DNA from 2 places in the Cohnella sp. 56 genome. Region 1 is predicted to be linked to the other one. Evidence: a T-box and tRNA genes for the amino acid it is inferred to sense, from the RefSeq annotation. Region 1 holds a T-box; the other holds one or more tRNA genes.
The links. The T-box of region 1 lies ahead of leuS (leucine--tRNA ligase). A T-box ahead of a tRNA ligase gene usually reads a tRNA of that ligase, here a tRNA-Leu.
Positions count from the first base shown of each region.

Region 2: it has a tRNA-Leu gene. The T-box ahead of leuS (leucine--tRNA ligase) is inferred to sense a tRNA for this amino acid. The anticodon was not compared.

Region 1 covers NZ_JAZDQE010000002.1:144,033-151,280, forward strand. The annotation lists gene VQ071_RS03645 (CvfB family protein) at 1-334, shown strand, start outside; gene VQ071_RS03650 (class I SAM-dependent DNA methyltransferase) at 430-1,218, shown strand; gene VQ071_RS03655 (hypothetical protein) at 1,143-2,030, shown strand; gene VQ071_RS03660 (MMPL family transporter) at 1,954-4,170, opposite strand; gene VQ071_RS03665 (TetR/AcrR family transcriptional regulator) at 4,289-4,903, shown strand; T-box leader at 4,937-5,183, shown strand; gene leuS (leucine--tRNA ligase) at 5,254-7,248, shown strand, end outside.
Region 2 covers NZ_JAZDQE010000002.1:384,279-391,526, forward strand. The annotation lists gene VQ071_RS04650 (ABC transporter substrate-binding protein) at 1-448, shown strand, start outside; gene VQ071_RS04655 (hypothetical protein) at 534-698, shown strand; gene VQ071_RS04660 (YycC family protein) at 825-1,007, shown strand; tRNA gene VQ071_RS04665 (tRNA-Met) at 1,096-1,172, shown strand; tRNA gene VQ071_RS04670 (tRNA-Ile) at 1,201-1,276, shown strand; tRNA gene VQ071_RS04675 (tRNA-Leu) at 1,552-1,637, shown strand; gene VQ071_RS04680 (KGG domain-containing protein) at 2,147-2,365, shown strand; gene VQ071_RS04685 (hypothetical protein) at 2,577-2,747, shown strand; gene dat (D-amino-acid transaminase) at 2,815-3,663, opposite strand; gene VQ071_RS04695 (uracil-DNA glycosylase) at 3,763-4,506, shown strand; gene VQ071_RS04700 (S-layer homology domain-containing protein) at 4,624-5,553, opposite strand; tRNA gene VQ071_RS04705 (tRNA-Val) at 5,675-5,750, opposite strand; gene VQ071_RS04710 (hypothetical protein) at 5,902-6,312, opposite strand; tRNA gene VQ071_RS04715 (tRNA-Val) at 6,461-6,536, opposite strand; gene VQ071_RS04720 (MBL fold metallo-hydrolase) at 7,176-7,248, opposite strand, start outside.

The DNA of each region.
Region 1 (7,248 bases):
GCAAGTGCGCGACGACGGCAGGGTGACGCTGTCCATGCGTCCGGCCAAGGAGGTCGGCCGACTCGAGGATTCGGACCGCATCCTCGCCTTCCTGCAGGGAAGACCGGGCGGCGCGATGCCGTATTCGGACGCGACGCCCGCCGACGTCGTCCAGAAGCGCTTCGGCCTGAGCAAGTCCGCCTTCAAGCGGGCGTTGGGCAAGCTCATGAAAGACCGTCTCGTCGTGCAGGACGGCAACTGGACGAGACTGGCCGGTACGCAGACGGACGGTACGCAAACGGACGGTGCAGGGAAGGATGCCGGGCAGCCTTCCGAGGGCGGGGAGCGTTCTTAGAGGGCGAGCGTTAGCAGGTTAACGGCAATTATGACTACGAGGCGGCCTGACTTATCCGACAGTGGGTGAGCAGCGTCGCCGCCAAGGAGACATCAATGCGCAGCTATCGTGAATTCGCCTCGGTGTACGACAGGCTCATGGAGGATATGCCTTATCCGGAATGGCTCAGCTTCGCCAGAGGGTGCTGGGAACGCTACGGCATGCCCGAGACTGTCGTAGACCTGGGCTGCGGGACGGGCAATATCGCCATTCCGCTGGCCAAGTCCGGATTCCGCATCTTCGGCATCGATCTGTCGGCGGACATGCTGTCCGTCGCCCGTGCCAAGTGGGAGTCGGTGCCGCGGCGCGGCGTCACGCGCGCCACGGGCAGCGAAGAGGGCAGCATCCGCTGGCTCCAGCAGGATATGCGAGATTGGGAGATTCCCGAGCCGATCGATTGCGTCCTGTCGTTCTGCGACAGCTTGAACTACCTGACGGAGCCCGAAGATGTGACCGCCGCGTTCAAGCATACATACGCGGGGCTTCGGCCCGGCGGCCTGTTCGTGTTCGACGTGCACGCGCCCTCGCAGCTCGCTCGCTACGGGGAGGAGCAGCCGTTTGTGCTGGACGACAAGGACATTGCCTATCTATGGACTTGCGATTATGATGCCGAGCGTCGCGAGGTGGAGCACGAGCTGACCTTTTTCGTGCGGGAGGATGGCGGCTCGGGCTTGTACCGGCGCTTCGAGGAGGGCCATGTGCAGCGCGCTTACGAGCCCGACTGGCTGGCGGATCAGCTATCCGAGGCCGGCTTCGAGCTGCTGGATCGATGCGCCGACTTTTCCTGGCACGCGCCGACGGCGGCCAGCGAGCGGCTGTTCTTCGTCGCGCGGCGTCCCGCGTAGCCATCGCCTCTCGTAGTGCAGGCGATGCGCCCTTCGGCGCGTCCGAGCGCATCATCGCCTCTCGTAGTGAAGGCGATGCGCCTGTCGGCGCGTCCCGCGTAGCCATCGCCTCTCGTAGTGAAGGCGATGCGCCTGTCGGCGCGTCCGAGCGCATCATCGCCTCTCGTAGTGCAGGCGATGCACTCGTCGGCGCGTCCGGGCGCATCATCGCCTCTCGTAGTGAAGGCGATGCGCCTGTCGGCGCGTCCGAGCGCATCATCGCCTCTCGTAGTGCAGGCGATGCGCCTGTCGGCGCATCCGAGCGCATCATCGCCTCTCGTAGTACAGGCGATGCGCCCGTCGGCGCGTCCGAGCGCATCATCGCCTCTCGTAGTACAGGCGATGCGCCCATCGGCGCGTCCGAGCGCATCATCGCCTCTCGTAGTGCAGGCGATGCGCCCATCGGCGCGTCCGAGCGCATCATCGCCTCTCGTAGTGAAGGCGATGCGCCTGTCGGCGTGTCCCGCGTAGCCATCGCCTCTCGTAGTGCAGGCGATGCGCCCATCGGCGCGTCCGAGCGCATCATCGCCTCTCGTAGTGCAGGCGATGCGCCTGTCGGCGCGTCCGAGCGCATCATCGCCTCTTGTAGTGCAGGCGATGCGCCTGCGAACTCACCCGAGCGCATCATCGCCCCACGCACAGAAAAGAGCGGTCGCCCGAATCATGATGACTCGGGCGACCGCTCTTTTGCTTGTTTCAGCCTTTCGCTTTCGCTTTTTCCGCCAGATGCCGCCGTCCCGGCCAGAACGACCAATCGCCCAGCAGCGCCGTGATGGCCGGCACGAGGAACGGCCGCACGAGAAACGTATCCAGCAGTACGCCGATCGCGGTGATGACGCCGAATTGGACGAGCACCTGAATCGGCAGCGTCGCCAGCACGGCGAATGTGCCGGCCAGGATGAGCCCCGCCGACGCGATGACGCCGCCCGTCTCGCCCACGCCCTCGCGGATTGCCTCGCGCAGCGGCATTTCCTTGCGTTTGCGCCAGATGCTCGAGATCATGAAGATATTGTAGTCCTCCCCGAGCGCCACGAGGAAGACGAACGAATACAGCGGGATCGCTCCCTGTATCGCATCCGCGCCGAATAGATAATGAATGACCAGCCAGCCGAGTCCGAGCGCCGAGAAATACGACAGAATGACGGTTCCGACGAGATAGACCATAGCGGTGATGGAGCGCAAGTAGACGAGGAGCAGCAGCGCGATCAGACAGATGACGACAGGCAGGATCAGCCGCGTATCCCGCTCGCCCGTCCGCTTCGTATCGTATTGTTCGGCAGTCTGGCCGGAGATCCACACGTGGTCGGCTGCCTGCGCGTCGCCCGCTGCTGCGAGCGCCTTGCCGGCGGCTTCGCGCAGGTCGGGAATATGGCCGAGCGCCTCCAGAGAGTACGGATTGACGGCCAGCTCTACATCGTACGCGACGATATGCGGATCGCGCTGTCCGGCGGCAGGCTCGGAGACGCGACTGACGTACGGCAGCGCGGACAGCTCGGCGCCAAGCTGCGTATCGCGGCCGCCCGTATCGACGATGACCTTGACCGGCGCGAGCTCTCCCTCGGAAAATTGAGAGCCGATCAGCGCATAGCCTTCGCGCGACTCCATACTGGACGGAAACGAAGAGAGGATGTCGTACGTGAACTTGATCTGGCTCGACACGCCCGCCAGCATCGCGAGGCAAACGATCGAAGCGACGGCGATCCAGCCCGGCCGCTTCACGACAAGACTGCCTGTACGATAGCGGGGAGGCGCCTCGGGGCGGGGAGGCTGCTTGCCGCGCTTTGCTGCCCGAGCTTCGCGCATATGCTGCGTGCGCGGCACGAACGGCCAGAAGGAGGCGCGTCCGATGATGGACAGCAGCGCGGGCACGAGGGTCAGGCTGGCGACGCTCATGATCAGGATCGCGATGCTGAACGGCGCGGCGAATCGCTTGTATGCGCCGTATTCCGCGAGCAGCAGCGTGAGCAGGGCGATGACGACGGTGATGCCGCTCATCGCGACCGCACCCGAGGCGTCCGTCAGCGCAGTGCGCAGCGCTTTGCTTTTATCGGGCTCGTGCTTCAGCAGCTGCCGGAACCGCGAGATCAGGAACAGGCAGTAATCCGTCCCCGCTCCGAACAGCAGCACCGTCATGATGGAGATGCCCTGCGAATCGACAGTGATCCAGCCCTCGCGGGCCATCCAGCCTAGCAGCGGGCTGATGACGCCGTAGGCGAAGCCGACGCCGACGAGCGGGATGAGAGCGAGGATCGGCGAACGGTAGATGAGGAGCAGCAGGACGAGCACGAGCAACACGGTGCCCATCAGCAGCGCGAAGTCGGCGTTCTCGAACAGGCCAGTCGCGTCGATCTGGATGCCGACAGGCCCGGTGACGCGTGCGCTGAGCGTTCCTTCCTTTTCCGTATCCGCTTCGAACGGATCGGCGTTCAGCAGTGCGCCGGCCTGTGACTTGAGCGCTGTGACACCTGTCTTCAACTGATCCGTATCCGCATTTTTGTCGAAAAAAACGGGCGTCACGAGTGTGCTGCCGTCCTCGGACAGCTCGGCCTTGAGCGCTGCCGCGGGCATCCGGTGGAACGGGGGGATCGACGTCTGATAAGGTACCGGCGCGTCAGACCACTTGCCGGCCAGTTCGCGGATGACTGCAAGGTCTTCGTCCGTGAGACCGCCGGGCTTGTGCCAGACGATCAGCGCGGGGATGTCCGCGCCGTTGCCGAACTCCCGCTCCGCGACGGCTTCGGCCTGAACGGATGGCCGGCTGTCCGACAGATTGGGCGCGTTGTTCGTCTCGTGCTTGCCGACCTGCGGCAGCAGCATGCTGAGCAGCATGGCTGCGACGATCCATGCCGCCAGCGTCACCCATCGGCCGACAGGTCCTGTTATGCCTTTCCCATACCCGCGATGCTCCCTCACGATTGTTCCCTCCAGTGATTCGATTACGTTATAATAATAGGTATTGCAACAGCTCCTATTAATTATATATACCGGAAGGTTAATAATGCAACAATTACGAAGGGAAGGCATCGGCACAGTGAAACGACAACAGACAGGCCGCACTCCCGGTCGGCCCAAAGGAAACACGGACAGCCGCTCGGTGCTGCTGAACGCAGCCTCGGCGCTATTTATGGCATACGGCTACGAACCTGTCTCCCTCAATCAAATCGCAGAAAAAGCCGGCGTCACAAAGGCGTCCATATACTATTATTTTAACGGCAAGTCGGATCTCTTCACGGCCTCCGTGACCGAGATGATGGGGCGCATCGCCATGTACACGCGCCAGCTGCTCGCACAGGGCGGCACGCTGCGCGAACGACTGGTCAAGGTGGCCGAAGCCAAAATCGCGGTCAACCATGTCGAATTCGAGACGATGATGCGGGAAGCGATCCATTCGCTGTCCGAGGCGCAGCGCCTTCAGATTCGGGAAGCCGAACACGACATCCACCGGGTGCTTGCCGAATACTTCGCCGTCGCCGCTGAGGCGGGGGAGATGCGGAGCGGAGAAGATCCGCTGCTGCTGGCGCACGCCTTTTCCTCGCTGCTCATGGTCGGCGGCCGGGATACGTCCCTGGCGCCGGACGCACAGCAGAGCGGCTTGGCGGAGCGTATCGTGAATCTGTTCTGGCGGGGCGCGGGACCGCACGCTTGACATGAATTGACGAGAACCGCTATAATCGAGGCATTAACGGCTATGAAGAGGAACAGTAATCGCGCAGCGTCACCCAGAGAACCGGCGGTAGGTGCAAGCCGGCTGGCGCCAGCGACGAACTCGCCTTGGAGCCCCGCGCACAATCCTTGACCGGTTCCGGATTGGGATCTCAGGCAAGCGCGGCGTATCCCTCCGCGTTAAGGAGGAAGAGTGGACGTCATGCCCAAGCAGGGCTGCGTCAACTAGGGTGGTACCGCGAGTTTAACCTCTCGTCCCTAGCGTGTTTTCGCTGGGGCGGGAGGTTTTTTGGTTTTTAATCGAGCAGTCAGACGGAAGGGGCAGCATCATCCATGGCACAAGACAACCAACAACCCGGCTACAAGCCGCAAGCGATCGAGCCCAAGTGGCAGCGCTACTGGGACGAGAACAAGACGTTCCGCACGACGGAGGACGCAGGCAAGGAGAAGTTCTACGCGCTCGACATGTTCCCGTATCCGTCTGGCGCGGGTCTGCACGTAGGACATCCCGAAGGATACACGGCGACCGATATCGTCAGCCGGTACAAGCGGATGCGCGGCTACAACGTGCTGCATCCGATGGGCTGGGACGCCTTCGGCCTGCCGGCCGAACAATACGCATTGCAGACTGGCCGCCATCCGCGCGAGATCACGGTGGAGAATATCGACAACTTCCGCCGCCAGATCAAGTCGCTGGGCTTCTCCTACGACTGGGAACGCGAATTCAGCACGACTGATCCTGATTACTACAAGTGGACCCAGTGGATATTTATCCAGCTTTACAAAAAGGGACTTGCCTACGTTGCCGAAGTGCCCGTCAACTGGTGTCCGGCGCTGGGCACGGTGCTGGCGAACGAAGAGGTCATCAACGGCCTGAGCGAGCGCGGCAATCATCCCGTCATCCGCAAGCCGATGCGCCAGTGGATGCTCAAGATTACCGAGTACGCGGAGCGCCTGCTCGAGGATCTCGAGGAGCTGGACTGGTCGGAGAGCATCAAGGACATGCAGCGCAACTGGATCGGCAAGTCGACCGGCGCCGAGGTGACGTTCGACATCGACGGCCATCCGGGGGCGGCGCTGACTGTGTTCACGACCCGGCCGGATACGCTGTTCGGCGCGACGTATTGCGTGCTCGCTCCCGAGCACGAGCTGGTGTCCGTCATCGCGACCGCCGCGCAGCAGGCCGATGTAGAAGCCTATGTCGAGCAGGCGGCGCGCAAGAGCGATCTCGAGCGGACCGACTTGGCCAAGGACAAGACGGGCGTCTTCACCGGCGCGCATGCCGTCAACCCGGTGAACGGGCAGCTCGTGCCGATCTGGATCGCCGACTACGTGCTGGGCGGCTACGGCACCGGCGCGATTATGGCCGTTCCGGGACATGACGAGCGGGATTGGGAATTTGCCAAAAAGTTCGGCCTGCCGATCGTCGAAGTCGTCAGCGGCGGCAACGTCGACGAAGCGGCGCATACGGGCGAGGGCGAGCATGTGAACTCGGGTTTCCTGAACGGCCTGTCCACGCCGGACGCGATCGCGAAGGCGATCTCCTGGCTGGAGGAGCAGGGCAAGGGCCGCGGCAAGGTGACGTACCGCCTGCGCGACTGGCTGTTCAGCCGCCAGCGCTATTGGGGCGAGCCGATCCCGGTGCTGCACTTCGAGGACGGCAGCATGGAGACGGTGCCCGAGGACCAGCTGCCGCTCTTGCTGCCCGATGTCGAATCGATCACGCCTTCGGGCACGGGCGAGTCGCCGCTGGCGACCGTGGACGAATGGGTGAACGTGACGCTGCCTGACGGCAGGCGCGCCCGCCGCGAGACGAACACGATGCCGCAATGGGCGGGCAGCTGCTGGTATTACCTGCGGTTCATCGATCCCAAGAACGCGGACGCGATCTGCGATCCGGCCAAGCAGCGCGAATGGCTGCCGGTCGACCTGTACATCGGCGGCGCGGAGCATGCCGTGCTTCATCTGCTGTATGCGCGCTTCTGGCACAAGGTGCTGTACGATCTGGGCGTCGTCGCGACGAAGGAGCCGTTCCACAAGCTCGTCAACCAGGGCATGATCCTCGGCACCAACGGCGAGAAGATGTCCAAGTCGCGCGGCAACGTCATCAACCCCGACGACATCGTCGGCGAGTTCGGCGCCGATACGCTGCGCGTGTACGAGATGTTCATGGGGCCGCTCGAGGCGACCAAGCCTTGGAATACGAACGGTGTCGAAGGCATCTACCGCTTCCTCGGACGCGTGTGGCGCCTGTTCGTCGGGGAGAACGGCGAGCTGAGCGAGAAGATCAAGGATGTCGCGGGCGAGGAGACGTTCCGCAAGACGTGG
Region 2 (7,248 bases), 240 kb from region 1:
CAATCCGGACGATGCCTGGACGTTCATCAAGCATATGAACAGCGAAGAGGTGGCCAAGTTCAAGGCGCGGAGCCAAGGCGAGCTCAGCGTGCGGCAGAAGTTCATCCAGCCGCAGGACGGCGCCGCGTTCCACCTCGAAGCGTTCACGAAGGTAAAGCCTTACGTGGGCGAAGCGAGCGAGGCGGATACGGAGCTGTACCGCAGCAGACCCAATCTGAGCCTGATCTCCGAGCTGGGCAATTATTTATTCCAGGATGCCGCCCAGGGCAAGAAGACGATCGACGAAGCGCTGACGGAGTGGGACACCAAGGGCAATGAGCTGCTTCAGAAAATCAAGCTGGACCCGACGGGGGATCTGAGTGCCGAGATGAACGAATACCGTCAGGCGGCCCAATCCGGCATGCAATCGATGCTGCGCGCCGCAGCCGGGGAAGTCGTCGTGAATTAAGGCAAGGCAGAAGCAAGGGTTAAACCGCTCGCAAACCGAGCATCCTAAATCCATATCGACCACATTCCGGAGGGACGGACACGGTATGAATTGGGTGTACTGGTCGCGGCTGTACGACAGCAAATTTCAGGCGGGATGTCTCGTCCGGCGCATCGAAAACGACGGCTGGCTGTTCGGCGTCGATATGCCTCGGGAAGTCGAGGTATACCGCTCGCGCAAGGGCAAGTACGGCGTGCGTTATATGCCATAAACGACGGGTTTGCTTAGGGGAGCCTGCCGCGCCTTCGGGTTGCGGCAGGCTCCTTGCTGTGTTATGTTCGAGTGAGCGGCGGAACCATCCTATACGAGAGCCGCGAAGATAGGGAGGCTGGCAGCAATGAAAAGAATGCCCTTGTCCGCAGATACGGCGCAGAAGCTGGCGGCGCATCTCAAGGTGCCGCTGGAGCATCTGATGCATATGCCGCAGCATATTCTGCTGCAGAAGCTCGCGGAGATGGCGCAGGCCGAGCAGGTTGAGGCTGCGAATACGGATTCGAATGCAGATTCGAAAAAAAATTAAAATAATTCGTGATTTTCCTTGACGGAACTATAGTCTATGCGGTATATTAATTCTTGTCGCCATTGAAGGACAAATGAACGCTTAACGACGCGGGGTGGAGCAGCCCGGTAGCTCGTCGGGCTCATAACCCGAAGGCCGCAGGTTCAAATCCTGCCCCCGCAACCAACTTATCACCTCGTAGGGATCATGACGAGGGCCCTTAGCTCAGTGGTTAGAGCTGTCGGCTCATAACCGATTGGTCGGGGGTTCGAGTCCCTCAGGGCCCACCACAGCGAGGTTCGCTCGCATATTCCTATGCGAGGCTTACGTCAATTACATAGCGATGCTTTATGCGCCTCACTTGCGTTTCTCCGGTTGATGGAGATCGCGGGGAGGCGTTTTGCATGCGTGGAGGACTTAGGTGCTAGTTCGCTGCAGGCAACAGCCGGCTGTTATCGTTATATAGCAGCAGCGACGGAAAAATACGACAGATTTTATTTTTAACGTTTGACGCACCGCCTCGCGCATAGTACAATGAACAACGTCGGTTTATTGAGATGATCATGCCGGGGTGGCGGAATTGGCAGACGCACAGGACTTAAAATCCTGCGATGGGTGACCATCGTACGGGTTCGACCCCCGTCCTCGGCATACTTGGTAGTGATAGGGTTCGTTTCCCTGACTTACATAAGCCAAATCGACTTTAAAAGACGAGTCCTGCGAGGCTAAGGCGACCTGACCTGGCCGCGCGGGATTCGCCGCACGAGATCCTCTTTTGCCCTATCTGTACGCAAATTACAGGTAGAGGCGAAGGAGGATTTTTGGATTATGGGGCATGAATCGGCAAGCTCAAATTCAGTAGAATAGCCGGGGTGAGTCGCAATGAGAAGAAATATGCTGCATTATTTAACGCTAATCGTGGGTATTGTTTTAATCGTGCTGTCATTGACGGGGATGGCGGGGGACAATAAAAATAAATGGATCGTGCTCGCGCTTTCCGTTTTAACGGTCGTCTCGAGTGTGGTCGGTTTGATCCGAAGCAGATCCGTTCGTTAGACACCGCTATGTGAGAAAGCTCTCATAACCGTTTGCTTCCTGGCTCCAGGGGTACTTATAACATGGGCAAGCAAGCCCGGACTAACCCAAAGGAGTGATTCTGAATGGCACGCAATGACGACAACAACAAGATGAGCCGCGAGGAAGCAGGACGCATGGGTGGGGAAGCGACATCGAGGACGCATGACCGCGATTTCTATCAGGAGATCGGCGAGAAGGGCGGAGAGGCGGGCGGTGGCAGCAGCAATCGCAGCCAAGGCGGCGGCAGCGACAGGGGCGGCATGAGCAGGGAAGAGGCCGGCCGCAAGGGCGGACGTTCCTGATCGGCATATGAGTGCGACATCAAGCAATCGTTAAAATAAGCAGTGCGAAAACGCCGGATGCCCGAGTGCATTCGGCGTTTTTTGCTGTGACTGCGGCTGGTGTGAGCCGTCTCGGCGATCCGAATCGCCTGCCTGCGGCAGCAGGAATTAACCGTATCCGCGTGGAAGGGTATAACGCACAGGAATAGAGAGGATAGGGCGTGAGGGAGCGATGACGAAGCAGTACGCGATCGATCTGGCCAAAAAGCTGTACAGGGAGCATGATCGTTCTTACTTCGTCGTGCTGGAGGAGGACTCCGAGGAGTACCGGATCGTCGACAAGGCGGAAAAGGATGCGAAGCAGCTTAATCGATATGTCGTGTTCAGTATCGAAACGGATTGAAAGTTATTGGCGAGGTGAGGACGGCTCCGGGCGCGCTTGAATGCGCGCCCCGGAGCCGTTCGTTATGTCAGGCGATGCCGATCGCCGAGGCGAAGCGCGCCTGCAGCTCCCGTGTGAGAGGGCCGGGCGCCCCGGCGCCGATCGGGCGGCCGTCGACGGAGACGATCGGCGTGATCTCGACCGTCGTGCCGGTCACAAAGGCTTCGTCGGCGCCGTACAGCTCGTCCAGCGTGAAGGGGCGCTCCTGGACGGGGATCTCGCCTGCGCCCGCCAGTCTGAGCGTCACGGCGCGTGTGACGCCGTGCAGAATCAGATTGTTCGCGGGATGCGTCAGGAGCGCACCGTCCTTGACGATCATGACATTGGAGGCGCTGCTCTCGGTGACGATGCCGTCGCGGTGAAGGATGGCATCGGCGGCGCCGCGCTCCGCGGCCTCTTGCTTCGCCAGGACGTTGGCCAGCAGGTTCAGCGTCTTGTAGTTGCAGTGCAGCCAGCGGATATCGTCCTGCGTGATGACGGAGATGCCTTCTTCCATCGTCCGGACGGGGCGCGCGACCTCGCGCGTATAGGCGAGGGCGACCGGGGCGGCATCGGCGGGGAAGAGGTGGTTGCGCGGCGCCGCACCGCGGGTAATCTGCAAATAGACGGTGCCGTCGGACAGCCCGTTCCGGGCGACGAGCTCGTCGATGGCGCTCCGCAATCCGTCGATGCCCCAAGGGAGCGGGAGCTTGAGGCCTTCGGCGCTGAGCCGCAGCCGCTCGTAGTGGGCGTCGGCTTCGAACAGCCGGCCTCCGTATACGCGGAATACTTCGTAGATGCCGTCTCCGAAGTAGTAGCCGCGGTCGTGCGGCGAGATCCGCACCTGCTCCTCGGGCAGGAAGGCGTTGCCATACCAATAGATCGAAGTCATAGTCATGGGGCGTTTCTCCTTTGTTTTGGGCGTGCCTCGTGATTCTGCTATAATTGAATCGCGAATCCCTTGCTATTAGCTATCATAAATCAGGAGGCGGGCCTCATGCCAGCGGTGTTCAGGAACGATTGGGAGCCCTTGCTCCAGCCGGAGCTGGAGAAGCCCTACTATAAGGCGCTGAGAACGGAGCTGGCCGCCGAGTACAGACAGCGGACCGTGTATCCGGACATGCATCATATTTTTGAAGCGCTCCATCTGACTGCCTATCGGGACGCCAAGGTCGTCATCTTGGGACAGGACCCCTACCACGGGGCGGGCCAGGCGCACGGCCTCAGCTTCTCCGTCCTGCCGGGTGTCCGCCAGCCGCCGTCGCTGCGCAACATCTTCAAGGAGCTGCAGAGCGATCTGGGATGCCCGATCCCGGGCCACGGCAACTTGTTGCACTGGGCCAAGCAGGGCGTGCTGCTGCTGAACGCCGTGCTGACGGTCCGTGAGGGCGAGGCCAACTCGCACAAGGGTCTCGGCTGGGAGAAGTTCACCGACGCCGTCGTAGCGGCGCTGAACGAGCGAGAGGCCCCGCTGGTGTTCATTCTGTGGGGCAGCCATGCGCAGAAGAAGGCGGCCTTTATCGACCGGCGCAAGCATTTCGTCATTGCGTCCGCGCATCCGAGTCCGCTGTCCGCGCACAACGGCTTTCTCGGCAGCCGGCCGTTCTCGCGTGCGAACGAATATTTGCGGCAGGCGGGCGAGCGTCCGATCGATTGGTGCGTGCCGGAGCTCGGCGCGGAGGAGCGGGAGCGCATGCTGCGCGAGACTGCGGCGTCCGCAGAGACATCCGGCGCCGATTAACGGGCGCTGGGCACGCTGCATGGCATTTCCGTCTACTAGCAGCAGAGAGCCGCCGGACATGTGCCGGCGGCTCTCTGCTGTGCTGTTTAATGCGGCTTCATAAGGCCTGGAGCTGCTTTAAGGTTGGACTTCGCCGCCGAGCACGGGCGTATACGCCGTGCTGATGTAGACGGCAGCCGCGACCGTCGTGATGACCTGCGGGTACATGCGGTCCGGATCCGGCTTGACGACCCGGTAGGTGATGATCGCCTGCTTATCCTTGTAGGCGACGTTCGCGATCTCGATGCCGTAGCCCGCATGCGGCGCCTCGGCTGAGATCGTCACCTTGAGCGCTTCGGTGCCGTATGCTTCGCTCGACATCCGCACATTCGTCAGCGGCGAGGCCGGCTGCTCCGGCTGCGGCACCGGTTTTGTGTTTTTGACAAATGTGATGCCTTTGGCCAGGATGACGGCCGCTTCGCTGCGGGTGATCGCGTCCTTCGGGCGGAATCTGTTCTTCTCGTCCAGGGATGCGATCTTCCCGATGAGCAGCTTCTGGACGCTGTCCATGTAGCCCTTCGTTACTTTATCCTCGTCCTTGAACGTCATGTACATTTCGATCCAGGCATATTCGCCTTTTTTGCTGATTGCTTGGTACACCCAGTGCGCATACTGCTCGCGCGTCACCTTGCCGTTCGGATCGATGTCGCGGGGGATATCCAGGCCGTTCAGCTGTGCGATGATGAAGGCTTTGGCATAGGGTGCGTTATCCTTGACCTTGGTGAAGTAATCGCTTGCCTTCGGCTCCTTGATGAAGCGGATGTTGTCGATGTTCAGGCCGAAGCCGTTCACGATCAGCGTGACGGCGGATTGCGCGGTGATCGCGCTCTTGGGCTTGAACATCCCGCTGCCGTCGCCTCTGACGAGCCCTTTCTTTTGAAGCTGCTCGATATAGCTCTTGCCCGGATCCTTCTGAATATCGTTGAACGCGAATGCCGAAGCGCTGACGGACAGGCTGAACAGCATCAGGGCGAGCAGGGCGAGCAGACTTTTGGCCGTTTTTTTCATGATCGATTCCTCCTGGATGGATTTATATTCCGATGCGGTCAACCACACTAACGCAGGGGGCGGGCCAAATGTTGCAGCAAACAAAAAAGGAAGCCATAAATGGCTTCCGCGATGTTAAGTATGGTGATCTGAACAGGGATCGAACCTGTGACCCCTACCCTGTCAAGGTAGTGCTCTCCCAGCTGAGCTATCAGATCATATTGTGTGGCGACTTGATTGATTATAGGCGAATCCGAAGCGATTGTAAAGAGGTTTTTAATCATTTTTTTTATAAATCAAAAATGAGTTTGCATCGTCAGTCAAAACGGGCCGATCCGCGTAGGACCCGCCCGTTTCTGATCGTCCGTGCTATGTGTTTTTCTTCGCTTCGGCGCCCCAGGATCTGTTGATCTGCTCCTTCAGATGCACGCGCTCCTTGTCGAGCAGCTTGCCGATCAGCTGGTCCTCGCTGATGCCTCTGGACTGGCCGATCTGGGCAATCGACTTGCCCTTCTTGAGCTCGCCGATCAGCTGATCCGAAGTCATGCCGAGCACCTCGGCCATATCGTCCAGACGGCGATGATGCTTGCGGCCGTGATGACCCTCGCGGTGAGCGAGGCCGGCGATGGCGGTCGGCGCCGCCGTGACGGCCAGTGCGTCTTCCCGGACGGCCTGCGCATCGGTGGCGCCGGCCTGCGCCTTGCCGGTCGTCATAGGAGAGGCAAGCGCCAGCAGCAACGCCGTGGCGAGCAGCGCCTTGCGGCCAGAAGTGTTTAACATGGTGAATTTCCCTCCTTCGCTCTTATTGTGAGCAAGAGGGGCTGACTTTAAACGGGGTGAAAAGCAATGACAGGAAAAACGCATCTGGAAAGACTGAGCATGCAACAAAAAAGAAGCCTGTGGGATCAGGCTTCAGCGCGTTTAAGTATGGTGATCTGAACAGGGATCGAACCTGTGACCCCTACCCTGTCAAGGTAGTGCTCTCCCAGCTGAGCTATCAGATCGTATCGGAAAGGACTTTTATATAATACCAGGAGGGGTTGTCCGCGTCAACAGAAAATCGAAAAAAAATGAACGGATGCGGGATGATTCGACCATTGGGCGCGTAAACTGATATACCGGAACATAATAACGACGATGGTCAGGAAGCGGAGGCGCTGCCCGGGAATGGACAATATCCCGTTGTTAACGCTATGGCTGGTCGGACTGTTCGGCCTGATCGGTACGGTACTGCTGGCGGTCGTAAGGCTGCCGGGGGAGAACGATAAATAGGAACAAGCGGCGGCGGATAGAAGAGAGACGTTTGGAGCAGACTGGGGATATCCGTTAATGAAGCGAGGAATCCCCGTGAACATGCGATGGTTCATCCGACCGCAACGCGCCGTCAAAATGATAACGATTGCAGGCTTCGCAAGCGTATTGGCAGGCTGCAGCCTGTTCCCTGCGCCGGACGATACGGTCCCCGTGCTGACGACCGTGTATCCGACCGGCGTCGGTCAGGACGTTTATTCGTCGTTTTCGCCTTCCCATTTTTTGGAGTAGGCTTTTTTGGTTACCCAGAAGGTCAGCCATATGATGACGGCTACGATGATAGCCGCTCCGATCCACAAACCCGTCATAGATTACATCCTCCCAAGCTTGATTCATCCTACGTCAAAGCTGTACAGGCGGTGCTGCTCGACAAAGCGCATCCCGCCGGTGCGCCCGATATATTGA